Regions from separate parts of the Flavobacterium sp. B167r genome, predicted to be linked through region 2. Evidence: riboswitches for the same ligand, from Rfam matches in the RefSeq annotation. Region 2 holds a riboswitch; the other holds the start of a gene.
What was found. A riboswitch is a leader RNA that binds a small molecule or an ion and turns the genes downstream of it on or off. The one in region 2 is predicted to bind S-adenosylmethionine.

Region 1 (7,483 bases), 1.9 Mb from region 2:
TTCCGCCTAGAACCTTGTCGGCTCTTTCCCAAATTCTGGTAATATCTTCTTTTTTGGTGATGTCTGCCGTTTCGCCAAGATTTCTCCTTTAGATGATTTTGTTTTAATGTCATCCATGGCGCTGTAAAAGTCATTTTCATCCCTTCCAAAAATAAGCACCCGACCGCCAAGAGAAACCAGCAAATCTGCAATTGCCTTACCAATTCCTGTTGTGCCGCCTGTGATTACAATTCGTTTGTGGCAGATATTATCGCTAAAGTAATTTGACAAGATTTCCATAGTATATGTTTTTATTATTTAATTTCAATATTGTTTAAATTGGTTTCGGCAGGACCATTTAGTACTGTTCCGTCGGTTGCGAATCTTGAACCGTGACAAGGACAGTCAAATGATTTTTCGTCTGAATTCCATTGCACTACACAACCTAAATGTGGGCAAACGGCAGAAAAGGCGTGCAATGTTTTATCATAATCTCGATAAACTGCAATTTTTTTTAATCCGAAAGAGAGAATTCCGCCTTCTCCAGTTTCCAAATCGGCGGTATTATTAAGATCAGATGCCGTAATCCAGTCGAGGTATTGCGAAGCCATATTTCCCGCTTCTTTCATATAATCCCCAAGTGCTTTAAAAGTTATTCGCGACGGACTATATAATTCCTGCCATTTATTGTCAATTCCTTGAATCATATCAGAAATTATCATCGCACCAATAGTGGCATGCGTCATTCCGTTTCCAGAATCTCCTGTAATGACAAACACATTATCATCGCCTGGATTTTTTCCTAAAAAGCCCAAAGAATCAAAAGGTTCCATGACTTGCCCCGACCATTTATAACTGATTTCGTCTAATAAAGGAAAATATTTTTTAGCCCAAATTTCTAATCGTTCATAACGTGAGAATTCAGAAATGCCTTCTTCGTCAGCTTGTCCTGTTTTATGATCTTCACCACCAATAATCAGTAAATCATATTCATCATCAAAATTCTGCAAACGCACATAATGATAAGGTTGCGCAACCCATTTCGATTTCGGATCTCCCGTATCCCACCACAAAGCATGCGGCAGACTGTTTTTTGGAATTTTTCCTGCAATAACATACGTTCTATAAGCATGCTGTTTGGTATGCATGGTCAAAACGTCATTAATTGGCGTATTGGTCGCTACGACAATATATTCAGCACAAAAATTAAAACCGTTTACAGTCGCGCCTTTTTCGGTTATATTTTCAGCATGAGCTTCTTGCCCCCGCCGGCCAAATGATTTTAAAGCCAAACATCTTTGGTCTTTCGCTTCCGCTAAAGATGGAGTATGATTTAAAAGAACAGTTTGTAATCCCGCGTTTTGAGTGGCTTCAAATTCTTTATCGAGATTTTTTTCTTTGTCGTTCGGATGAAGAAATAAATAACCATTTACTCTTTCAAAATCACAATCAATATTTAATTCATTGACAATTTTTTCGATTTCGTCAATAGCAGCAGAATGGCTTTCGGCGGCAAGTCTTGCATTTTCTTTTCCAAAAGTACTTTGAAGATAATAATACCGATCGTCTAAAGCGGAGGTCAAATGCGCTGTGGTACGTCCGGTTTCTCCACTTCCTATAAAACCATCTTCAACTAAAACTACTTTTTTTCCTGCTTTCAAAAGTTTATAAGCCGTTGTCAGTCCAGCGATACCGCCTCCGATAATTAGTATTTCAGCAGTAATGTCTTGACTTGGTTTTTCGTAGGCAATTATATCGGTAGAATCAATCCAAAAAGAAACATTATCGCCCGAAGTAATGCTGCCTTCATTTATATTTTGATTTGAATTTTCCATTTTTTATTATTTAATGATGCGTAAAACATTCATTTCAAAGCTACCTAAAAACTAGAGAAGGCTTACAGATTCAATTCTAAAATTTTATAGGATTTCCAGTGCGGTTTTATGTAAGAATCAAAAGAAATAGTATAAGCTTAACCGATTTAATAATAGTTACTTAGCATAAATTGAAAATTAAATAATTATGAAAACAGTTATGAAATTAAAAATAATGATTCTGATAGTTCTGATAGGAGTATTAAGTTCGTGTAAAAAAAATGATGGTTACAGCGATGAAATAGATACTGTTATATCGCCTCTCGACAGCACAGAAAATAAAATAGACAGTGTAAAAACCGAAAATAATATTTCCACAGGGATTAACTCCACTCAAAAAAATGGATCAGAAAGTACCTCTGGGACAGGCAGCGGACCCAGCAAGCGCATCAGATGGAGCAACATATACAAGTGAATCTGGCGTGCAAAAGGATAGTATAAGACTTAAAAAAGAAAATTTCAAAAAAAAATAATCTCATTATGTAAAAAGTTGCTGAAATTGTGTAAAAATTACATTTTTTAAAAAGATTATTTTTATCAAAAGCAAATTAGAAATAATCATTTAAAAATTTAATTATGAAAACGCAGATGAGAAACTAAAGCAGCTTTTCTGATTCTTTTGATAGGATTGGCATTTTCTTCTTGCAAAAAGAGTGAAAGTGTTATAATAGATTCACATGAAAATGATAGCATTAAAAATACCTTTGATACAGTTGGACCAGATATGGATACCATTAATATGGATACAACGGCCGTAGTGAGATTAGATACTACCGCAAAATAATTATTAGGTATTAGAAATATAAAAGCTGAATCTTAATGATTCGGCTTTTTTGATTTTGGAAGAAGATAAAAGTATTTAACGAATGTTAAAAATAAAAACGTTTTTCTCTATATTTGAGAGAGAATTTAACAGTTGAAATGCCTTTTATATTGAAAAACTTTAGAAAACAATTTACTTTATTACGATAATGGAGCTAATAAATAATTTAGATCTTTTTCAGACCGTTTTTAATTCTGCACCAAATGGAATTGCAGTTTTAAGGCCTTTGTACGATAATAAAGATAAAATCGAAGATTTTTCAATATTGTTGCTCAATACTTATATTATCAACTGGATCGGTGAGAAGGATTACGCAAACAAGCGATTCAGTAAAGTTTTCTCCGAAGTAAAAGAAACTAATATTTTACAGCAGTTTATCGAGACTGCCGAAACTGGAATTACAGCCAATTTTGAACAATGGTATGGTGAAGAAACCAAAAAACTATGTTTTAGATTTACGGTTGTAAAACAAGTTGAAGTGTTGGTGGTAACAATGGAAGATGTCACCGAAAAGAAACATGCCGAAACTGCTCTTAATAATGCATTGCTTGATGCAGAAAAACAAAGAAGGCTATACAATTCTATTATAAACGGAACTCCCGATTTGGTTTACGTATTTGATCTTGATTATAAATTTACATACGCAAACAAAGCTTTGCTAACTATGTGGGGCAAATCGGCAGAAGACTCAATCGGAAAAAGATTAATTGAAAATGGTTATGAAGATTGGCATGCCGAAATGCACGAAAGAGAAATAGATACTATTGTTGCAGAAAAAAGATCAATTAGAGGAACTGTTTCTTTTCCTCATGCTGAATTGGGAATAAGAATCTATGATTACATTCTTATTCCCGTTTTTAACGAAAAAGGAGAAGTAGAGCTTGTTGCAGGAACAACACGAGACATTACTGAAAGCAAGCAAGCAGAAGAAAAACTGCAGCAAAGCGAGAATCGTTTTCGCAAAATGATTCATCAAACACCAGCTCCGACTTTAGTGCTTAAAGGTGATGATCTTATCATTGAGCAGATCAATAAACATATGCTTGAAATGATAGGTTGCGGAGAAGAAATTGTAGGCATGCGACTCATTGATGTTTTGCCAGAACTCGAAGGACAATATGTTTGGGAACAAGTTTTAAAGGTTTACAATGAAGGAATTCATTTTGATCAAAGTGAAGTTTTGGTGCCTCACAACCGTACAGGAGAATTAAAAGACTATTATTATAATTTGGCTTATCGTCCGTTAATTGAAGACGGGCAGATAACAGGAATGATACAGGTTGCGGTTGAGGTTACGCAGCAAGTCGTAGCGCGACAAAAAATGGAAGAAAGCGAAAGCCGTTTTCGAGCCTTAATCAACGCATCTTCAGATTTGGTTTATCGAATGGATTCCGATTGGATGATTATGCAAGATTTAGAAGGAGACGGACGCTTAGCTAATGAAAGAGAACGTGGAGTCAATTGGTTGGATAAATTTATCCATGCTAGCGATTTGCAGATGGCAGTTCATCTTATTTCTAAATCGATAGTAGAGAAATCTATTTTTGAAATGGAACACAGGTTTATCAATAGTGATGATTCTCTTAGATGGATTTTCTCTAGAATAGTGCCAATATTAGATGATCAAAATAAGATTATTGAATGGTTTGGAGCGTCGAGTGATATTACTTCGCAGAAAGAACTTCAAAATGTTATCGCAGAAAGCGAAGAAAGATTCAGGCAGCTTGCAGATTTGGTTCCTCAAATTATCTGGACAGCCAATTCAGAAGGTTTTGTTGATTATTACAATAGCCGCTGGTACGAATATACAGGTTTTGAAGAAGGCGAATTTGGTGATCCAAGCTGGATTTCAAAACTTCATAAAGATGATGTTTATTTAGTTTCAAAAACTTGGTACGAAAGTGTTAACGCAGGAGTTCCTTATCAGCTTGAATTTCGTTTAAAGAATGCTAATACAGGAGAATACGTTGGTTTTTAAGCAAAGCGCTTCCTATTAAAGATAAGGAAGGTATAATTACCAATTGGTTTGGTACATGCACCGATATTCATGAGCAAAAATCTATTACCGAAAAGCTTGAAATTTTGGTAGCAGAACGTACCAAAGAATTGCAAAGATCCAATGATGATTTACAGCAATTTGCGCATGTTGCTTCGCATGATTTGAAAGAACCTGTTCGAAAAATTAAAACCTTCTTAAGCCGTTTAGAAGATCATATGGAAGGACAGTTAGATGAATCTTCATCAAAATATATTGAACGAATTCATGTCGCTTCAGATCGTATGTTTAATATGATTGATGGTGTGCTGGCATATTCTAAAATAAATGCCGATTCGCAAAAAACAACAATAGTCGATTTAAATGAAGTCATTAAAAATATAGAAACCGATCTTGAAATTGCGCTCCAACAAACCAATGGTAAAATTTATTTTGAAAGCTTCCAATTCTAGAAGGAGCATCTGTGTTGTTATATCAGCTGTTTTATAACTTGATTAATAATTCTATAAAATTTGCTCAAGAAAACGTTCCGCCACAAGTTAGCATAACGGCTACAGAACAAATTGAAGACGGAAATAAAGTAGCTATAATTACAGTAGAAGATAACGGAATTGGTTTTGATCTTGATCAAACAAGACGTATTTTTGAAACGTTTACTCGTTTAAATTCTAAAGATCGCTACGAAGGAACAGGTTTAGGTTTGTCACTTTGTAAAAAAATAGCCGAACGTCACGGCGGAAGTATTACCGCAACTGGAATTGCTGATAAAGGTGCCATTTTTATTATAACACTGCCATTTGAACAAAAAATAAAAGACATTTAATTATGGAAGGGAAGATGATTTATTAGCTGATGATGATACAGATGATACAGAAATGTTTTGCGAAGCATTGGCTGAAATCGACGACAGTATTGTTTGCCATTGTTCGGAAAACGGTAGTGGAGTGCTGAATATGTTGAAAGATCAAAATAAAATTCCAAGGGTTTTTTTCTGGATTTAAATATGCCAATAATGAATGGCTGGGAATGTTTGAAGAAATTAAAACAAGAGGAACGTTATAAAGATATTCCTGTAATTATGATTTCGACCTCTTCGCATAAAAATGACATGGACACTGCCGCCAATCTTGGAGCGGTCTGCTATTTTGTGAAACCGAATACTTTTAAAGACCTCAAACAAGTGTTGGGATTAATTACTTCAAATCTTGAAAACGGATTAAAAGAATCGCTTCCAAATCTGGAAAAGAACAAATATCTACATGTTTTTCTTTGAGAATAAAGATTACATTTCAATAAAAAGTATGAATTTCTTTTATAAAAAATATATGATTTTAAAACAACAATTTGTTTTAAAGTGTTGATTTGTATGGTTTTGTAATGATGTAAAAGTGTTTCTAAATAAAAATTTAAAAAATCACAATTTAAATTATACTAATTCGGTAGAATTAATATATATTTGTATCACAGAAAATTTAAATAATGATACTTATCCAGAAAGACTGAGGGAATAGGCCCATTGATGTCTTAGCAACCTGTTGCCAAATAAGGTGCTAAATCCTTCCGCTCTGTGCGGGTAGATAAGAAAGATTTCTCCGTAAATCTGTTTAAGTTCATCCATATTAAAATCTTTATTATGAAAGCAGAATCTATTTTGTACAGCGGTTATGAACTCTTGAATTCCATTTTTGAAAAAAACAGCTTTGCCTTTTTCTGAATGCGAAGACGATAATCTTTCCCAGATTCCCTTTATAAAATAATAATAACGCTAATGGCTTTTGTCATTGGCCTGAAATTCTTTTGTCTAATCTTAAACTAAAAATAAAATGAAAAAAATACTATTAGGTTTTGCTTTGCTTCTTGGAGCTTTTCAAACTCAAGCTCAGGAAAATAATCTGCAGTTAAAAGGAACTGTTGTCGATACTGTGGCACAATACGTTTACTTGCAGAAGTTTCACAATAAAATGTTTACCACGATTGATTCGGCTAAAGTAAAAGACGGAAATTTTAGTTTTAAAACAAAAGTAAAAACACCAGAATTATACGGATTGAGTGTAAATACAGAAAGTTCGCCTTTGTATATTTTTCTTGAAAAAGACCCAATCACAGTAAAACTAAATCCGAAGAAATATTACACGGGTTCTGTGGTTGAAGGTTCGGCTTCTCAAGATTTATTCGAAACTTATAAAAAGACAAAAGACGTTGAAATCAGCAAATTCATAACAGAACATCCAAAATCGATTGTTCGGCTTATGTGCTGTACAGAAATTGGTCATACAGATTATCGCCAGAGCAAATCACTCAAAATATTGCTTTATTAGATAAAAGCCTTCAAAATATCACTTACGTGAAAGAACTAAAAGAACTGGTTACCGTTTTAGACGGATTGGCAGTTGGTAAAAAAGCCCCTGATTTTACCGCTAAAGATCCAGATGGAAAACCAGTTCGCCTTTATGAAAATTTAAAAGGATACACTTTGGTAGATTTTTGGGCATCTTGGTGTGGTCCATGCCGAAAAGAGAATCCGAATATCGTTGCTGCTTACAAAGAATACCATGATAAAGGATTCAACATTGTAGCAATTTCTTTAGACAAAAAGAAAGAAAATTGGATTAAAGGAATTCAAGACGATAATCTAACATGGACACACGTTTCTGATTTGCTTTTCTGGAACAGCGCCGTTGCCAAATTATACGGAGTGAGAGCAATTCCTGGAAATTATTTAATTGATTCTAAAGGAATAATCGTTGCGAAAAACCTGCATGGAGAAGAATTGCAATCGACCTTAAAATCACTTTTGGAGAATAAAATTTG
Region 2 (7,483 bases):
ATTTTTTATGAAAAGCATCATTATAAAAAATTGAACCATATAAGTTATATAAGTTCATTTAAATAAAGACGAATTTCTTTGCATATAAATTGTAACGCAAGGAATTAAATGAACTTATATAACTTATATGGTTAAAAAAAAACAGAAATTATGTCAAAGCTTAAAATAAACATTATCCTTTTCGGAATTGGAAATATCGGAAGTACTTTGATTAATCAAATTGTTGAAAGTCAGGAGTTTTTTCTTGAAAGTAAAAATGTTGATTTTCATTTTCCGATAATAACCAATTCGACGGTTGCTTTTTTTGAAAAAGAAGGCGTTGGCTATGCTTGGGAAACCAATTTTAGACAATTGGCAGTTCCTTTTAAAGTAGAAGATATTGTTGAATTTGCACAAGAAAATGAATTCGAAAACTTGATTGCCGTAGATGCAACAGCCAGCGATGAATTGGTGAAGCATTACAACACGTTAGTCAAAAACGGATTTAATATTGTGGCGGTAAATAAAAAAGCTAATACGCTTCCAATCAATTTATACAAAGAACTTCGAGCCGATCTTAAAAAGTACGACAAAGAGTTTTTGTATGAAACCTCAGTAGAAACAGGAATTCCGGTTTTGCAGACCTTAAGAGATTTGTATTATTCGGGCGAAAAGATCACGAAGATTCGAGGTGTTTTCTCTGATAATCTGAGTTATGTCTTTAATCGATTTTCATCGGAAGACATTTCGTTTTCATCTGTTTTAAAAGATGCAAGCCTTTTAGGCTTAATGAAATCGAATTTTAAAGAAGATCTTTCAGGAAACGATACAGCGAGAAAGCTTTTGATATTGGCTAGAGAAATAGGAAAAGATTTTGAGCTTTCAGACATTAAAATCAAATCTTTTATAACCGAAGAACATTTAGAAAGAAACGGAGTATTAAATAAAGAGGCTGTAGATAAAGCTTTTAAAATCACCAAAATTACTCAAGCCGAAAATCATGTGCTAAGATATGTTGGCGAGTTTGATGTAGAAAAAGGCACTTTAGAAGTTAAATTGATTTCGGAACCAGTAGATTCTCCAATCGGCCAATTAAAAGGATCTGACACCATTTTTGAAATTTTTACAAAATCTTATGCAAATGTTCCGCTTGTAATTCAGAGTGCTCCAGCATGTAAGCAGGCAATTTCGAGAGGAATTATAACCGATATTCTAAAAGTTGCCGAAAGAATTAGAAATAAAGAGACTGTTTTGTCTTAATTCTCTCAAAAATAGAAAAATATAACTGATGTTCTTTGATAAACTGATTTGTTAAGGAAGTTTAGAAAGCAAAAAGCACTGATTTCTTGATTGTTTTAGTCATATTTATCTTTCAATTTGTTTTGTAAGATGTTTTTTGTCGTTAAAAAACACAATTTTAACGATTTTTGTAATTAAATTCTTGAATTTTATTTGTGTAATAAGAAAAATATTTGCATATTTGTTATACCCAAAAACTACTAGAAATAAATGAACTTAAAAGTCAACAAAATGTTTTGTGCCATTTCGGTTAAGACCGAGGCGGGGGTGTCTATTGCTTAAAAAATTGTAAGAATACAATAATAATATAGTAAAAGCCTCCTAAGAAATATTAGGAGGCTTTTTAATTTAACAGAAATGCAGAATTTTAAAATACAATATAAATCACAGATGAATAAATCCTTACAGATAAACAAGATGTTTACTGTCGCGCTTATTTGCGCGTACGTCTGTTGATACTAAAAGCATAAATGAGTTTGAAAAACTTAAACCCTTTTGGTATCTAAAAATCCAAAAGGGTTTTTTTATTCCAGAAAATGATTTAACAAAAAGATAAAAGAGAAATAAAGATTATAAAACACAACTTAACTAAAACTTAATATCATGAGCAAATTGAACTACTTCGCAGAAAAAATTTCTAAATTGAAAAACAGAAGGACAAAAAATAGTAATCCGCCGCCAACAAATGAATTGGCTCACCCAAGCTTTGGAATTACAGAAGATAAAGGTAGTGCCAAAAAAGCACCAAACTCTTTATTGTTTTTGATGTATTCAAAAGAAAATGAAACGCTTTTTATCTAAAGAAAAGTATCATATATTAGGGTAAAACCTGCTTAATTTTACTGTGCATTTTTGTTCGGTAATTTTTTGCGTATAATAGTTTTTCTAGATTTAGTCTCAGAAATTTAACAAACACTTTTAGATAAAATTTGTTTGTTAGAGAAAATAGTAGTTAATTTGCACTCGTTAAGTTCAAACAAATATTGAAATGTTATAAAGAAAGGACGAGGGATTAGACCCGATGAAGCCTTAGCAACCCTTCGGTAAAACGAAGAAGGTGCTACATTCTACCATGCCAAACATGGAAAGATAACAACAAGATTTTTTCTAGTTAAACCTAGTTTTTTCTTTCTAATATTTCCATATACAAATCAATAATACAACAGATTTGAAATTGGAAAATATACCAAATCCCATTATAATTCAAGATTTTATCACAGAAAGTGGTGCATCTTATCATTCTATACCGTTAAATTTTACGCTTGCAGGACAGCCGTTGCACAGCGCGCCTATTGTTTTGGTTAATCATGCCTTAACAGGGAACTCACAGGTAACTGGCGAAAATGGCTGGTGGAATGACTTAATTGGCGAAGGTAAAACCATCGATACTGCTGTTTATACCGTTTTAGCCTTTGATATTCCTGGAAACGGAAGCGATTCTTTCTTAATCAATAATTATTTAGATTTTACTACCAGAGACATTGCAAGAATATTTATTGAAGGTGTAAAGGCTTTAAATATCGAAAGGCTTTTTGCCATTATCGGAGGTTCTGTCGGAGGTGGAATTGCTTGGGAAATTTTAGCTTTAGCGCCAAACATCACAGAAAATCTTATTCCGATTGCGAGCGATTGGAAATCTACCGACTGGCTTATTGCAAATTGCTTTTTGCAAGAGCAAATTTTAAACAATTCTTCAAAACCAATCGAAGATGCAAGAATTCATGCGATGCTTTGTTATCGTTCGCCAGAATCATTCAAACAAAAATTCCAGCGTACCATCAATCAAGATCTTTTGATTTTTAATATTGAAAGCTGGTTGGAGCATCACGGAAAAAAATTGCAGAAAAGATTTCAATTATCTTCTTATAAATTAATGAATCAGTTGCTTAAAACAATTGATATCACTAGGAATAGTGAAAGTTTTGAAGAATTAATGTCTAAAACAGAAGCATCAATTCATATTGTCGGAATCAATTCGGATTTGTTTTTTACAGCAAAAGAAAACGTAGAAACCTACGAAGAATTGAAGAAGTTCAAAGACAATGTTTTCTATAGCGAAATTGATTCGGTTCACGGACATGACGCTTTTTTAATCGAGTACAAACAATTAGATCATTTACTTGCCGACATTTTTAAGGCAGAAACAATAAAGAAATAAAATGAAAGTATTAAAATTTGGAGGTAAATCGTTAGCAAACGGAGAAGGACTTAATAAAGTTGTTTCTATCATTTCAGATAAAGTAAATCAAGGTGAAAAAATTGCCGTTGTGGTTTCTGCGCGCGGAAATGCGACAGACGAATTGGAATTTATCTTAAGCATCGCTGTTAAAAATGGCAGTTATAAAGAATTATTAGAGAATTTTAAAAAATATCAGATATCAGATTACCCGAAAGTTGATTTGTCAGAAGAATTTAACGTCTTAGATAAACTTTTTGAAGGTGTAAGCTTAATTGGAGATTACAGCAAAAAAATCAAAGATCAGATTTTATCGAAAGGAGAATTGCTTTCGGCTAAATTATTAACGGCTATTTTATTGGAAAAAGGAATTCCAGCAAACTTCGTTGATACGAGAGAGTTATTGAAAACCGATTCTAAATTTGGCGATGCACAGCCTTTGGAGCAGCTTTCAAAGAAAAATGTAGTCAATTATTTTAAAGAACATAACGGAGAAACGGTTAATATAGTTACAGGTTTCATTGGATCTAACAACAACAACGACACAACTACTTTAGGTAGAAATGGCAGTAACTATACCGCTTCGTTAATCGCAAATTATTTAAATGCTGAAGAATTGCAAAACTTCACGCACGTAGACGGAATTTACACTGCAAATCCTGATTTGGTTGCAGATGCTAAGAAAATCGAATATTTATCGTTTAATGAAGCAAATGAGCTGGCAAATTTCGGCGCAACGATTCTTCATGCCAAAACGATTATTCCTTTGTTGGAAAAGAATATTCCGTTACGAATTTTAAATACTTTCAATCACGAAAACCGTGGAACTTTAATCACTTCAGATTCTTCTAAAGAAGGAATTAAAACGCTTTCAGTTTTAGAAAACGTATCATTAGTAAATCTTGAAGGACGAGGATTACTTGGAAAATCAGGAGTTGATGCCCGAATTTTTAAAGTAATGGGCGATCATAATATCAGTGTGAGTATCATTTCGCAAGGTTCTTCAGAAAGAGGAATCGGACTTGTGGTTGCAACTGAAAAAGCGACGCTTGCAATGGTCGAATTAGAAAAAGAATTCGAAAATGACTTTTATTCTAAAGATGTTAATCAGATTACGGTAACAGATAATGTATCGGTAATTTCGATTATTGGTCAGGATTTGAGCACTTTCCATAAACCTTACACCGCCTTAATCAAAAATAAAATTGTTCCGATTTTGTTCAACAATACGGTTACGGGTAAAAACGTGAGTTTGGTTGTGAAGAAAGAAGAATTGAACAAAGCTTTAAATGTAATTCATGGCGAAATTTTCGGTGTTTCTAAAAAGATCAACATTGCAATTTTCGGCCACGGATTAGTTGGAGGAACTTTGATCAATCAGATTTTAGAGTCGGCTTCAGCGATTGAAAAACGTAAAGATGTTAAGCTAAATGTTTTCGCTATAGCGAATTCAAAAAAGCTCCTTTTGAATAAATATGGCGTTACTAACAGTTGGAAAAATGATATTCAAACAAAAGGCGAGGCTTACACAATAAAAGATATTATTGCTTATGCAAATGAACATCATTTAGAAAACTTAATCGCAATTGATAATACGGCAAGTGCGACTTTCGTCGAAAACTATATTCCGCTTATAGAGAACAGTTTTGACTTGATTTCTTCTAATAAAGTAGCGAATACATTGAGCTATGGTTTCTATAAAGAACTAAGAAGCGCTTTAGAAGAAAATCAAAAGAATTATTTATATGAAACCAATGTTGGTGCAGGTTTGCCGTTAATTGATACGATCAAATTACTGCATCTTTCAGGAGAAAATATCACTAAAATTAAAGGAGTTTTCTCAGGAACATTAAGTTATTTATTCAATAATTTCTCTGCGAAAGATGCGCCTTTCAGCGAAATCTTGCAAGAAGCAATTGATAACGGATATACAGAACCAGATCCGCGTGAGGATTTAGGTGGAAATGATGTTGGAAGAAAATTATTAATTTTAGCTAGAGAATTGGATTTGCAAAATGAATTTGAAGAAATCTCAATTCAGAATTTAATTCCAGAACACTTGCGTGAAGGAAGTGCGGCAGATTTCTTAACGAAATTGAAAGAATTCGATTCAATTTATGCGAAAATAAAAGCAGAACAACAGCCAAATCACGTTTTAAGATATATTGGTGAATTGTCTGGAGATTTGCAGAATGACAAGGGAAATTTAGAAGTAAAATTAGTTTCAGTTCCATCAGACACAGCGCTTGGCGGATTAAAAGGCTCTGATTCTTTCTTTGAAATTTACACAGAATCTTATGGAGATCGTCCGATTGTTATTCAAGGTGCCGGTGCGGGTTCTGCGGTAACAGCGAGAGGAGTTTTTGGAGATATTTTAAGATTGTCTGATAAAGGATAAACCTTATTGCAACAAATAAGAAGAAAGAAAAATCTTAACTTTGTGTTTTAATAATTAAATATAAAGTATGAAAAAGATTTTCATTTTGCTATTGTTTTCAAACATTTTGACTGCTCAAATTTCCAATGTTGTTAGAAATAAAGACAGTTACACACAGGAAGTTTTTCCTTATAAAGGTGTTAGAGCAATTCAGATAGATGAAGTAAGTTCTGTTGGAAATGAGGATAATGTATTTATTTTTCGAAAATTGAAAAAGAATGCAATTCCCGACAAAATGTATTTTCAAAGATTTACAAAAGTTAATGATAAATGGATTGTAAAATCTATTTTAGAAGTAAATCATAAATGGAATTATTTCGGCGTGGGGAAGCAGAAAAGCTTTTTGGGATTGCAATAAAGATAAAAGCGTTGATGGTCTTTTTATTTACGGACTTTATGATGCAGATTTTAAACAACAGTCGGTTCATTTGATTTTTTCGCAAAAAGACCAATTTTATACGATAGAATCTAATGTTTCAGATGATTTCAAAAAAGATAAATTTTCTGATAATTTTAAATCTTTAGATGAAGAATCTAAAAAACAGATTTTAGAATATTGGAATAAATTAGATAAAAAAGACAAATAACTAGGAATAAATACCATGAAAGTAACTTTAAACAGAGTAAACGACGCATTTCATTTTAAAGTAAAAAATGAACGCGGACACATAGTTGACGTTGACAGCAGAGCCGAATTTGGTGGAAGCGATTTAGGTGCTAGTCCAATGGAATTAGTATTAATGGGAGTTGCAGGATGCAGCGCTATCGATATGATTTCAATTTTGAAAAAACAGCGTCAGGAAATCACTTCTTTTAATGCTGAGGTTGAAGGTACGCGCGTACAAATCGAAGAAGCTAAACCTTTTAAAGAAATCGATGTGGTTTTCTATTTAGAAGGAGAAATTAATCCAGAAAAAGCAAAAAAAGCAGCGCAACTTTCTTTTGAAAAATACTGCTCAGTTGCCAAAACGGTTGAACCAACAGCAACAATTAGTTATAAAGTGGTTTTAAATAACGAAGCTTTATAATAATAAGAAAATTAGTCAATTAGGGAATTAGATAATTTCTCTAAACCGTTTGAATTTTAAATTTGGTTATAACTTGAAACGTTAAACTTGAAACTTCAAACAAAACAAAAAACAACACAATGAATACAGAAGAATTTGGCTTTGAAACACAAGCCATTAGAACACATTTAGAAAAAACACAATTTCAGGAACATTCAACACCTTTGTACTTATCTTCAAGTTTTGTATTTGAAGATGCGGAGGATATGAGAGCTTCATTTACAGAAGAAAAAGTCCGCAATATTTATTCTCGTTTCAGCAATCCAAATACAACCGAATTTGTTGACAAAGTTTGTGCAATGGAAGGTGCAGAAGCTGGTTATGCTTTTGCAACCGGAATGGCTGCAATCTATTCTACTTTTGCTGCATTACTAGAATCGGGAGATCATATTGTTTCGGCAGGAAGTGTTTTCGGATCAACTCATGCACTTTTCATGACGTATTTCCCAAAATGGAAAATTGAAACTTCTTATTTTGATATCAACAAGCCGGAAACAATTGAAAGTTTTATTCAACCAAATACTA

Region 1: another riboswitch for S-adenosylmethionine. It lies ahead of QLQ96_RS22220 (DUF4369 domain-containing protein); the one in region 2 lies ahead of QLQ96_RS07275 (alpha/beta fold hydrolase).

Annotation. Positions count from the first base shown of each region.
Region 1 covers NZ_CP124859.1:5,101,603-5,109,085, reverse strand. The annotation lists gene QLQ96_RS22260 (SDR family oxidoreductase) at 1-34, opposite strand, end outside; gene QLQ96_RS22255 (SDR family NAD(P)-dependent oxidoreductase) at 7-279, opposite strand; gene QLQ96_RS22250 (FAD-dependent oxidoreductase) at 294-1,814, opposite strand; gene QLQ96_RS22245 (hypothetical protein) at 2,195-2,326, shown strand; gene QLQ96_RS22240 (PAS domain-containing protein) at 2,825-4,654, shown strand; gene QLQ96_RS22235 (sensor histidine kinase) at 4,759-5,124, shown strand; gene QLQ96_RS22230 (sensor histidine kinase) at 5,163-5,495, shown strand; gene QLQ96_RS22225 (response regulator) at 5,685-5,945, shown strand; SAM riboswitch class I at 6,156-6,256, shown strand; gene QLQ96_RS22220 (DUF4369 domain-containing protein) at 6,496-6,990, shown strand; gene QLQ96_RS22215 (peroxiredoxin family protein) at 7,017-7,483, shown strand, end outside.
Region 2 covers NZ_CP124859.1:1,603,052-1,610,534, forward strand. The annotation lists gene QLQ96_RS07265 (homoserine dehydrogenase family protein) at 151-1,239, shown strand; gene QLQ96_RS07270 (hypothetical protein) at 1,882-2,079, shown strand; SAM riboswitch class I at 2,267-2,374, shown strand; gene QLQ96_RS07275 (alpha/beta fold hydrolase) at 2,453-3,436, shown strand; gene thrA (bifunctional aspartate kinase/homoserine dehydrogenase I) at 3,438-5,852, shown strand; gene QLQ96_RS07285 (hypothetical protein) at 5,920-6,249, shown strand; gene QLQ96_RS07290 (hypothetical protein) at 6,320-6,478, shown strand; gene QLQ96_RS07295 (OsmC family protein) at 6,494-6,919, shown strand; gene QLQ96_RS07300 (trans-sulfuration enzyme family protein) at 7,039-7,483, shown strand, end outside.